One region of the Streptomyces sp. NPDC053493 genome, then DNA from elsewhere that is predicted to be linked to it. Evidence: riboswitches for the same ligand, from Rfam matches in the RefSeq annotation. Region 1 holds a riboswitch; each other region holds the start of a gene.
What was found. Region 1 has a riboswitch for thiamine pyrophosphate ahead of thiO (glycine oxidase ThiO). Riboswitches for the same ligand answer to the same signal wherever they lie in the genome.

Region 1 (3,268 bases):
CAGCGAGGTGCGCAGCCGGTCGTCGGCGGTGAGCGCGCCGCTCGGGTCGAGGGCGGCGCCGGAGCCTTCGAGCCAGCCGGTGGCGGGCCGGGCGCCGATGCCGACGACGACGGCGTCAGCGGGCAGTTCGCGGGGCGCGCCGGTGCCGTCGGCGTCGCCGCTGTCCGCGGTGAGCACGACCCGGCCCTGTTCGACGTGCTCCACGCGCGCGTGGAGCCTGAGTTCGGCGCCGCTCTCGGCGTACCAGGCGGCCATGGGCGCGGTCACCTCGGCGGGCAGCGCGCCGGCGAGGGGCCGGCCGGCGGCCTCGACGACGGTGACGGCACAGCCGGCCTCGCGGGCGGCGGTGGCGAACTCGGCGCCGATCCAGCCGGCGCCGACGACCACGATCGTGTGGCGGTCGCGCAGGACGGGTGCCAGGCGGGCGGCGTCGTCGAGGGTGCGGAGCAGGTGGACGCCGGCGACGCCCTCGCTGCCGGGCAGGGTGAGCGGGTGGGCGCCGGTGGCGACGACGAGGACGTCGTACGGGACGGGGCCGGCCTCGGTGTCGATCTCGTGGTCGGCGGCGCGCAGTCCGGTGACCTCGACGCCGAGGCGGAGCGCGACGTCCAGGGCCTCGAAGTCGACGTCGAAGGCGGAGTCCTCGGCCTTGCCGAGCAGCACCGCCTTGGACAGCGGAGGCCGGTCGTAGGGCTGGTGGGGCTCGGCGCCGATCAGGGTGACGGGGCCGGTGAAGCCCTGTTCGCGCAGGGCGACGGCGGTCTGGACGCCCGCCATCCCGGCGCCGACGATCACGACGTGCCGCCCGGCCCGCTCCGCTACGGGTTCCGAGGCCGGTTCCGGTGCCGGTTCAGATGTGCGCCCGCCTGCCAGTTCGGGCGTCCGTGCGCCCGTCGGCTCCTGCGTCCGCCCGCCCGCCGGCGGGCGCGTCTGCTGCTGCTCACTCTGCTCGCTCACCCGCCCACTCTATTCAGCTGACGGGTCGTCAGGAAGGGAGGGCCCCTGTGGCGGTCCGCCGACGGCGGCTAGTCTGGCCGCCGTAGAGCACTCGCGGGAGCCCGGACGCACCGGGCTGAGAGGGAGGCTGGCCGGCCTCCGACCGTACGAACCTGATCCGGGTCATGCCGGCGAAGGGAGGGGCTGGACGCCCATGTCGCGTACACGCACATCCGACGTTCTCGTCATCGGGGGCGGCATCATCGGCCTGGTCACGGCCTGGCGGGCCGCGCAGCGCGGACTGCGCACCGCCGTGGCCGACCCCGAGCCGGGCGGCGGGGCCGCCCGGGTGGCGGCGGGCATGCTCGCCGCCGTCACCGAACTCCACTACGGCGAGGAGACCCTCCTCGGCCTCAATCTCGAGTCCGCCCGGCGCTATCCCGGCTTCGTCGCCGAGCTCGCCGAGGCCACCGGCCACGACGTCGGCTACCGGGCCTGCGGCACCCTGGCCGTCGCGCTCGACGCCGACGACCGCGCCCATCTGCGCGAACTCCACGCCCTGCAGACCCGCTGCGGGCTGGCCTCGGAATGGCTCAGCGGCCGCGACTGCCGCCGCCTGGAGCCCCTGCTGGCGCCGGGCGTGCGGGGCGGGCTGCGCGTGGACGGCGACCACCAGGTCGACCCGCGCCGGCTCGCCGACGCGCTCGTCACCGCCTGCGAACGCGCCGGAGTGGTCTTCCACCGCTCGGCGGCCGAGCGGCTCACGGTCGTACGGGACCGGGCCCGCGGCGCGCTGCTCGCCGACGGCACCGCGCACGAGGCGGAGCAGGTGGTGCTCGCCGCGGGCAGCCTGAGCGGCCGGCTCGACGGCGTGCCGGCGGACGTGCTGCCGCCCGTACGGCCGGTCAAGGGCCAGGTGCTGCGGCTGCGGGTGCCGCCCGCGTACGCGCCGTTCCTGTCCCGCACCGTGCGCGCGGTCGTCCGCGGCAGCCACGTCTACCTGGTGCCGCGCGAGAACGGCGAACTGGTCGTCGGCGCCACCAGCGAGGAGCTCGGCTGGGACACCACGGTCACCGCCGGCGGCGTGTACGAGCTGCTGCGCGACGCGCACGAGCTGGTGCCGGGCATCACCGAGCTGCCGCTCACCGAGACCCGCGCCGGGCTGCGGCCCGGCTCTCCCGACAACGCGCCGCTGCTCGGCCCGAGCGCCCTGCCCGGACTGCAGCTCGCCACCGGCCACTACCGCAACGGGGTGCTGCTCACCCCGGTCACCGGCGACGTCATGGCGCAGGCCCTCACCACCGGCACGCTGCCGGACGAGGCCCGCGCCTTCACCGCCCGCCGCTTCTCCCCCGCACCCCTGGAGCACGCATGAACGCGTCGTTGTCCGTCTCCGTGAACGGAGAGGTCCGCGTCTTCGAGGACCCGCTGTCGCTCGCCGCCCTCGTCGCGACCCTCACCGCCGCCTCCGCCGGCGTCGCCGCCGCCCTCAACGAGACCGTCGTCCCGCGCGGCGAGTGGGCCACGACGCTGCTCGGCGACGGCGACCGGGTCGAGGTCCTGACCGCGGTGCAGGGAGGCTGAGCGCGATGTCCGACGACGTGTTCCTGCTCGGCGGTACGGAGTTCTCGTCCCGCCTGATCATGGGCACCGGCGGGGCGCCCAGCCTCGACGTGCTCGAACGCTCCCTCGTCGCCTCCGGCACGGAGCTGACCACCGTCGCCATGCGCCGCCTCGACCCGGGCGTGCGGGGCTCGGTGCTGTCCGTCCTGGAGCGGCTCGGCATCCAGGTCCTGCCGAACACGGCGGGCTGCTACACCGCCGGCGAGGCCGTCCTGACCGCCCGGCTGGCCCGCGAGGCGCTCGGCACGAACTGGATCAAGCTGGAGGTCATCGCCGACGAGCGGACGCTGCTGCCGGACGGCGAGGAACTGCTCGCGGCGGCCGAGACGCTCGTGGACGACGGTTTCGTCGTCCTTCCGTACACCAACGACGACCCGGTCCTCGCCCGCAAGCTGGAGGACGTGGGCTGCGCCGCGATCATGCCGCTCGGCTCGCCGATCGGCTCCGGCCTCGGGATCCGCAACCCGCACAACTTCCAGCTGATCGTGGAGCGGGCGGGCGTGCCGGTGATCCTGGACGCGGGCGCCGGGACGGCGTCGGACGCGGCGCTGGCGATGGAGCTGGGCTGCGCGGCGGTGATGCTGGCCTCGGCGGTGACCCGCGCCCAGGAACCCGTCCTCATGGCGGAGGCCATGCGGCACGCGGTCGACGCGGGCCGTCTCGCCCACCGGGCGGGCCGGATCCCTCGCCGCCACTTCGCGGAGGCGTC
Region 2 (3,268 bases), on a different contig from region 1:
GACAACGCCGGCCCGCCCGAACAGCGCACAGGCTGAGGGCGCCGGCCCGCGACTCCCCCGGGACGTCGCGGGCCGGCCCCTCGGTTCGAAGGCGGTCCGGCTACTCCGCCATCGGCAGGTAGACCCGGTTGCCGGCCGCCGCGAACTCGGCCGACTTCTCCGCCATGCCCGCCTCGATCTCCTCGGCCTTCAGGTCACCGCCGTGCTCGCGGCGGATGTCCTGGGAGATCTTCATCGAGCAGAACTTCGGCCCGCACATCGAGCAGAAGTGCGCCGTCTTCGCGGGCTCCGCCGGCAGCGTCTCGTCGTGGAACTCCCGGGCCGTGTCCGGGTCGAGGGCCAGGTTGAACTGGTCCTCCCAGCGGAACTCGAAGCGCGCGTCGGACAGCGCGTCGTCCCACTCCTGCGCGCCCGGGTGCCCCTTCGCCAGGTCCGCCGCGTGCGCCGCGATCTTGTAGGTGATCACGCCGGTCTTCACGTCGTCCTTGTTCGGCAGGCCCAGGTGCTCCTTGGGCGTGACGTAGCAGAGCATCGCCGTGCCCCACCAGGCGATCATCGCCGCGCCGATGCCCGAGGTGATGTGGTCGTACGCGGGCGCGACGTCCGTGGTCAGCGGGCCGAGCGTGTAGAACGGCGCCTCCTCGCAGATCTCCTGCTGGAGGTCGATGTTCTCCTTGATCTTGTGCATCGGGACGTGGCCCGGGCCCTCGATCATCGTCTGGACGTTCATGCGCTTGGCGATCGTGTTCAGCTCGCCGAGCGTGCGCAGCTCCGCGAACTGGGCGTCGTCGTTGGCGTCCGCGATCGAGCCGGGCCGCAGGCCGTCGCCGAGCGAGTACGTGACGTCGTACGCCGCGAGGATCTCGCAGAGCTCCTCGAAGTTCGTGTAGAGGAAGTTCTCCTTGTGGTGCGCGAGGCACCAGGCGGCCATGATCGAGCCGCCGCGCGAGACGATGCCGGTCTTGCGGCGGGCGGTCAGCGGCACGTACGGCAGCAGCACGCCGGCATGCACCGTCATGTAGTCGACGCCCTGCTCGGCCTGCTCGACGACCGTGTCCTTGTAGATCTCCCAGGTCAGCTCCTCGGCCTTGCCGTCGACCTTCTCCAGGGCCTGGTAGAGCGGCACGGTGCCGATCGGCACGGGGGAGTTGCGCAGCACCCACTCGCGGGTGGTGTGGATGTTGCGGCCGGTGGACAGGTCCATGACCGTGTCGGCGCCCCACTTGGTCGCCCAGGTCATCTTCTCCACCTCCTCCTCGATGGAGGAGGTGACGGCGGAGTTGCCGATGTTGGCGTTGACCTTCACCAGGAAACGCTTGCCGATGATCATCGGCTCGATCTCCGGGTGGTTGACGTTGGCCGGGAGCACGGCGCGGCCGGCCGCGATCTCCTCGCGGACGACCTCGGGAGCGACGTTCTCGCGGATCGCGACGAACTCCATCTCCGGCGTGATCTCGCCACGGCGGGCGTACGCGAGCTGGGTCACGGCCTGACCGCCGCGGCCCCGGCGGGGCAGCCGCGGCCGGCCCGGGAAGACCGCGTCGAGGTTCTTCAGACCGCCGCCGCGCGGCGAGGTGTGCTTGATCCCGTCGTCCTCGGGACGGACGGGACGGCCCGCGTACTCCTCGGTGTCGCCGCGCGCGATGATCCAGTTCTCGCGCAGCGGCGGCAGGCCGCGTCGGACGTCGGTGTCGAGGGTGGGGTCGGTGTACGGACCGGACGTGTCGTACAGCGTCACGTCCTTGCCGTTGGTGAGGTGCACCTGGCGGACGGGCACCCGGAGGTCGGGGCGGGAACCCTCGACGTATCCCTTGTGCCAGCCCGGCGTGCGCTCCTGCTGGTCACCCGAGCCGTTCTGGCCGGAGGCAGGCGTGCGTGCATCCTGAATGGTCATGAGACCGAATCTCCCTACGCCGGCATTACCCGGTAACAGGTTCGGCGGTCGGCGCAGCGAATCGTCAGCGCCCTCTCAGCCCGGTGCTCCGAGCTCCCGCGTGTGCAAAGGTGCCACCACGCTAGCGTCATCCCTGGCGTGCTGAACAGTGGGGCCCCACCTGTTCTTGCGATGATCGACCCGTGACTCCCACGCATCAGACCCCCGAACCGCACGGCGAACCGCACGGCCACGGCCACAGCCACGGCCACGGGCCCGCCGCGCCCGTCTCCCGGCATCTGCGCAGAGTCATCGCCGCCGTCCTGATCCCCTTCGCCACCGCCGTGGTCGTCGGGCTCGTGGTGCTGTGGCCCGGCGGCACGCCCGCCCACCAGCGCACCGGCGTCGGCTTCGACCGGCAGACCGAGCAGGGCAAGGTCGTCTCCGTCGAGCACGTCGACTGCAAGGACGTGAACGCCGCCCAGGTCCCGCCGACCGGCGACACCTCGACACCGGAGGGCCGCGAGGCGGTCAACTCCCAGCAGGGCCAGTGCGCCAAGGCGAACGTCGAGGTCACCACGGGCCCGAACAAGGGCCGTACGTTCACCGAGATCGTGCAGCCGGACGCGCCGCGGCAACTCCACGAGGGCCAGGGCGTGGTGGTGGCGTACGCGCCCGACGCCCCGCGCGACCTGCAGTACTCGGTCACCGACGTGAACCGGAAGGTGCCGATCGCGGTGCTCGCCGGCATCTTCGCGCTCGCCGTCGTGGTCGTGGGCCGGATGCGCGGCGTGATGGCGCTGATCGCGCTCGCCGTGAGCTTCCTGGTGCTGACCCTCTTCATCCTGCCGGCGATCCTCGAGGGCTCGAATCCCCTGCTGGTCGCGGTCGTCGGGTCGAGCGCGATCATGCTGATCGCGCTCTACATGTGCCACGGGCTGTCCGCCCGCACCTCGGTCGCGGTGCTCGGCACCCTGATCTCGCTGCTGCTGATCGGTCTGCTGGGCTCGGTGTTCATCGACTGGGCCTCGCTCAGCGGCAACACCGACGACAACACCGGCCTCATCCACGGCCTCTACCCGGAACTCGACATGTCCGGCCTGCTGCTCGCCGGCATCATCATCGGTTCGCTCGGCGTGCTCGACGACGTGACGGTCACGCAGACCTCGGCGGTCTGGGAACTCCACCAGGCCGACCCGACGATGGGGCCGCGGGCGCTGTACCGGGCCGCGATCCGGATCGGCCGCGACCACATCGCCTCGGTGGTGAACACCCTGGTGCTCGCCTACGCCGGCGCCGCGTTGCCACTGCTGCTGCTGTTCTCCATCGCGCAGAGCAGCGTGGGGACGGTGGCCAACAGCGAGCTGGTCGCGGAGGAGATCGTCCGCACGCTGG
Region 3 (3,268 bases), on a different contig from region 1:
GCGGGTCGAGCTGCGACCACAGGCCGCCGACGGTGCGGACGACGACCGCGTAGTTGAAGAAGACATGGGCGAGCAGGATCGCCCACACCGTGGTGTCGAGCCGCACGCCCCACAGCTCGTCGAGCAGGCCCCGGCGGCCCACCAGGGCGAGGAACGCGGTGCCGACCATGACGGTGGGCAGCACGAACGGCACCGTGACGACCGCCCGCAGGAGCTGTTTGCCGGGGAAGTCGAGGCGGGCGAAGACGTACGCGCCGGGCAGCGCGACGAGCAGCGTCAGCGCGGTGGAGGCGAGCGCCTGCCACAGCGTGAACCACAGGACGTCCAGGATCTCCGGCCGGGCGAGCGTCTCGCCGAACCGGCCGAACTCCCACCGCCCCTCCGGCCTCAGCCCGCGCTCGACGATCGAGACGACGGGCCAGGCGAAGAAGACCGCGAAGAACGCGACGGGCAGCACCATCAGCGCGAGCCGCGCCGCGCTTCCCCTGACGCGGCCCGCGCGGACGGACTCCCGGCCGGGGCCCTCGGCGGGCCCCTCGCCGGGATTCCGGGCTACTTCAGGACGAGCGAGGTCCACTGCTGGATCCACTGGTCACGGTGGTCGGCGATCTTCTTCGGCTCCAGGGTCTCCGGCTTGTCGATCACCACGCCGTGCTGGGTGAAGAGCGCGGGCAGCGTCGCGTCGTTCGTGACGGGGTTGACGAACATCTGCAGCGGCATGTCGTCCTGGAACCTCTTGGAGATCAGGAAGTCGATCAGCGCCTTGCCGCCCTCCGGGTTCTTCGCCCCGTTCAGCAGACCGGCGAACTCGGTCTGCCGGAAGCAGGTGCCCGTGGACACGCCGGTCGGCGCCACCTTCGGCTGCGGGTCGGCGTACAGCACCTCGACCGGCGGGGAGGAGGCGTAGGAGACGACCAGCGGACGGTCGCCCTTGGCCTTCTTGCCGCCGGCCGAGCCGGAGAACTCCTGGTTGTAGGCCAGCTCCCAGCTGTCGACGGTCTTCACGCCGTTGGCCTTGAGCTTCTTCCAGTAGTCCGGCCAGCCCGCGTCGCCGTACTTCGCGGCGGTGCCCAGCAGGAAGCCGAGGCCCGGGGAGGAGCGCTCGGGGTTCTCGACGACGAGGAGGTCCTTGTACTCCGGCTTGGCCAGGTCGTCGAAGGTCTGCGGCGGCGTGAGCTTCCTGCCGGCGAAGTACTGCTTGTCGTAGTTGACGCAGATGTCGCCGGAGTCGATCGGCGTGACCCGGTGCTGCTCCTTGTCGAGCTGCAGCGCGGCCGGGATCCGGTCCAGGCCCTTCGCCTCGTACGAGGTGAAGATGCCGTTGTCGAGGGCGCGGGACAGCAGCGTGTTGTCGACGCCGAAGAAGACGTCGCCCTGCGGCGAGCCCTTGGTCAGGATCTCCTTGTTGACGGCCTCGCCGGCGTCACCGCTCTTGAGGACCTTGACCGTGAAGCCGGTCTTCTTCGTGAACTCCGCCAGCACCTCCTTGGAGGCGTTGAAGGAGTCGTGGCTGACGAGGGTGACGGTCTTGGGCGCGGGAGTGCCGGCGCCCTTGTCCTTGCCGCCGTCCCCGCCGCCGCACGCGGCGAGGGTGGTGACGCCGAGCGCCGCGACGAGCGCGGCGGCGGCGGCCTTCTTGGTGCCCACCTTGGTGGTGCTCACTGGTTTTCCTCCTGGGTGTGACCAGGAAGAGACGCGGCCCTGCCCGCGACCGGGAACACCGGGCGCGGGCAGGGCGCAACAGCTCGAGTTACGACCGAACTTCCTACCCAGAATGACCTGGGCGAGGTTCAGAGGGTCTGCGGTCTGACGGTCACCGCACTCTCAGCGCTGTGGCGCTCCCCTGTCGGAATATGCAGATGTGTTCGAGCTCAGAGTACAAGGTCAGCGTTCGGCGGCGGCGAGCTGTCCACAGGCACCGTCGATCTCCTGACCGCGGGTGTCGCGGACGGTCACCGGCACGCCGTGGGCGGCGATCGCCTCGATGAACGCCTTCTCGTCCTCGGGACGCGACGCGGTCCACTTCGAGCCGGGCGTCGGGTTCAGCGGAATGAGGTTGACGTGCACCCGCTTGCCCTTGAGCAGCCGGCCCAGCAGGTCACCGCGCCAGGCCTGGTCGTTGATGTCGCGGATCAGCGCGTACTCGATGGAGATCCGGCGGCCGGACTTCTCCGCGTACTCCCAGGCCGCGTCCAGGACCTCGCGGACCTTCCAGCGGGTGTTGACCGGCACCAGCGTGTCGCGCAGCTCGTCGTCGGGCGCGTGCAGCGAGACCGCGAGCCGGCACTTGAAGCCCTCGTCGGCGAACCGCAGCATCGCCGGCACCAGACCGACGGTCGAGACGGTGATCCCGCGCTGCGACAGGCCGAGCCCGTCCGGCTCGGGATCCGTCAGCCGGCGGATCGCGCCGACCACCCGCTTGTAGTTGGCGAGCGGCTCGCCCATGCCCATGAACACGATGTTCGACAGCCGCGCGGGCCCACCGGGCACCTCGCCGTCGCGCAGCGCGCGCATGCCGTCGACGATCTGGTGCACGATCTCGGCCGTCGACAGGTTCCGGTCCAGACCGGCCTGCCCGGTCGCGCAGAACGGACAGTTCATGCCGCAGCCGGCCTGCGAGGAGATGCACATCGTCACCCGGTCCGGGTAGCGCATGAGCACCGACTCCACGAGCGTGCCGTCGTGCAGCCGCCACAGCGTCTTACGGGTGGTGTCGTCGTCGCACGAGACGTGCCGCACCACCGACATCAGATCGGGCAGCAGCTCCCCCGCCAGCTTCTCGCGCGCACCGGCGGGAATGTCGGTCCACTCCGCCGGGTCGTGCGCGTACCGCGCGAAGTAGTGCGTGGACAGCTGCTTGGCGCGAAACGGCTTCTCGCCGATCGCGGCGACCGCCTCCTTGCGCTCTGCGGGCGTGAGGTCGGCGAGGTGCCGCGGGGGCTGCTTGGCTCCGCGCGGGGCGACGAAAGTGAGTTCTCCGGGCTTGGGCATGGTCCTACCAGTGTCGCAGACGGAATCCGCGACCGGCTCCGTCCCGTGGGACGGCCCACGAGAAGGGCCCCTGCCCGGCACCTCGGGTGCCGGGCAGGGGCCCTTCTGGCAGGCGTCGTACGCCGAAGGCGCCGCTCAGCCGCTGCCCACGAACAGGACCAGCAGCAGCCACACCACCGGCGCCGTCGGCAGCAGCGAGTCCAGACGGTCCATGATGCCGCCGTGGCCCGGGAGCAGGGTGCCCATGTCCTTGATGCCCAGATCCCGCTTGATCATC

Region 2: another riboswitch for thiamine pyrophosphate. It lies ahead of thiC (phosphomethylpyrimidine synthase ThiC); the one in region 1 lies ahead of thiO (glycine oxidase ThiO).
Region 3: another riboswitch for thiamine pyrophosphate. It lies ahead of ACIGO8_RS00430 (thiamine ABC transporter substrate binding subunit); the one in region 1 lies ahead of thiO (glycine oxidase ThiO).

The regions. Positions count from the first base shown of each region.
Region 1 is NZ_JBITXS010000017.1:66,986-70,253, reverse strand. Features, by position in the region: gene ACIGO8_RS31805 (NAD(P)/FAD-dependent oxidoreductase) at 1-795, opposite strand, end outside; TPP riboswitch at 1,041-1,153, shown strand; gene thiO (glycine oxidase ThiO) at 1,151-2,311, shown strand; gene thiS (sulfur carrier protein ThiS) at 2,308-2,520, shown strand; gene ACIGO8_RS31790 (thiazole synthase) at 2,526-3,268, shown strand, end outside.
Region 2 is NZ_JBITXS010000004.1:156,779-160,046, forward strand. Features, by position in the region: gene thiC (phosphomethylpyrimidine synthase ThiC) at 101-1,894, opposite strand; TPP riboswitch at 1,889-2,004, opposite strand; gene ACIGO8_RS14045 (YibE/F family protein) at 2,077-3,268, shown strand, end outside.
Region 3 is NZ_JBITXS010000001.1:102,910-106,177, forward strand. Features, by position in the region: gene ACIGO8_RS00425 (ABC transporter permease) at 1-460, opposite strand, end outside; gene ACIGO8_RS00430 (thiamine ABC transporter substrate binding subunit) at 553-1,647, opposite strand; TPP riboswitch at 1,745-1,855, opposite strand; gene rlmN (23S rRNA (adenine(2503)-C(2))-methyltransferase RlmN) at 1,885-2,991, opposite strand; gene ACIGO8_RS00440 (phosphatidate cytidylyltransferase) at 3,127-3,268, opposite strand, start outside.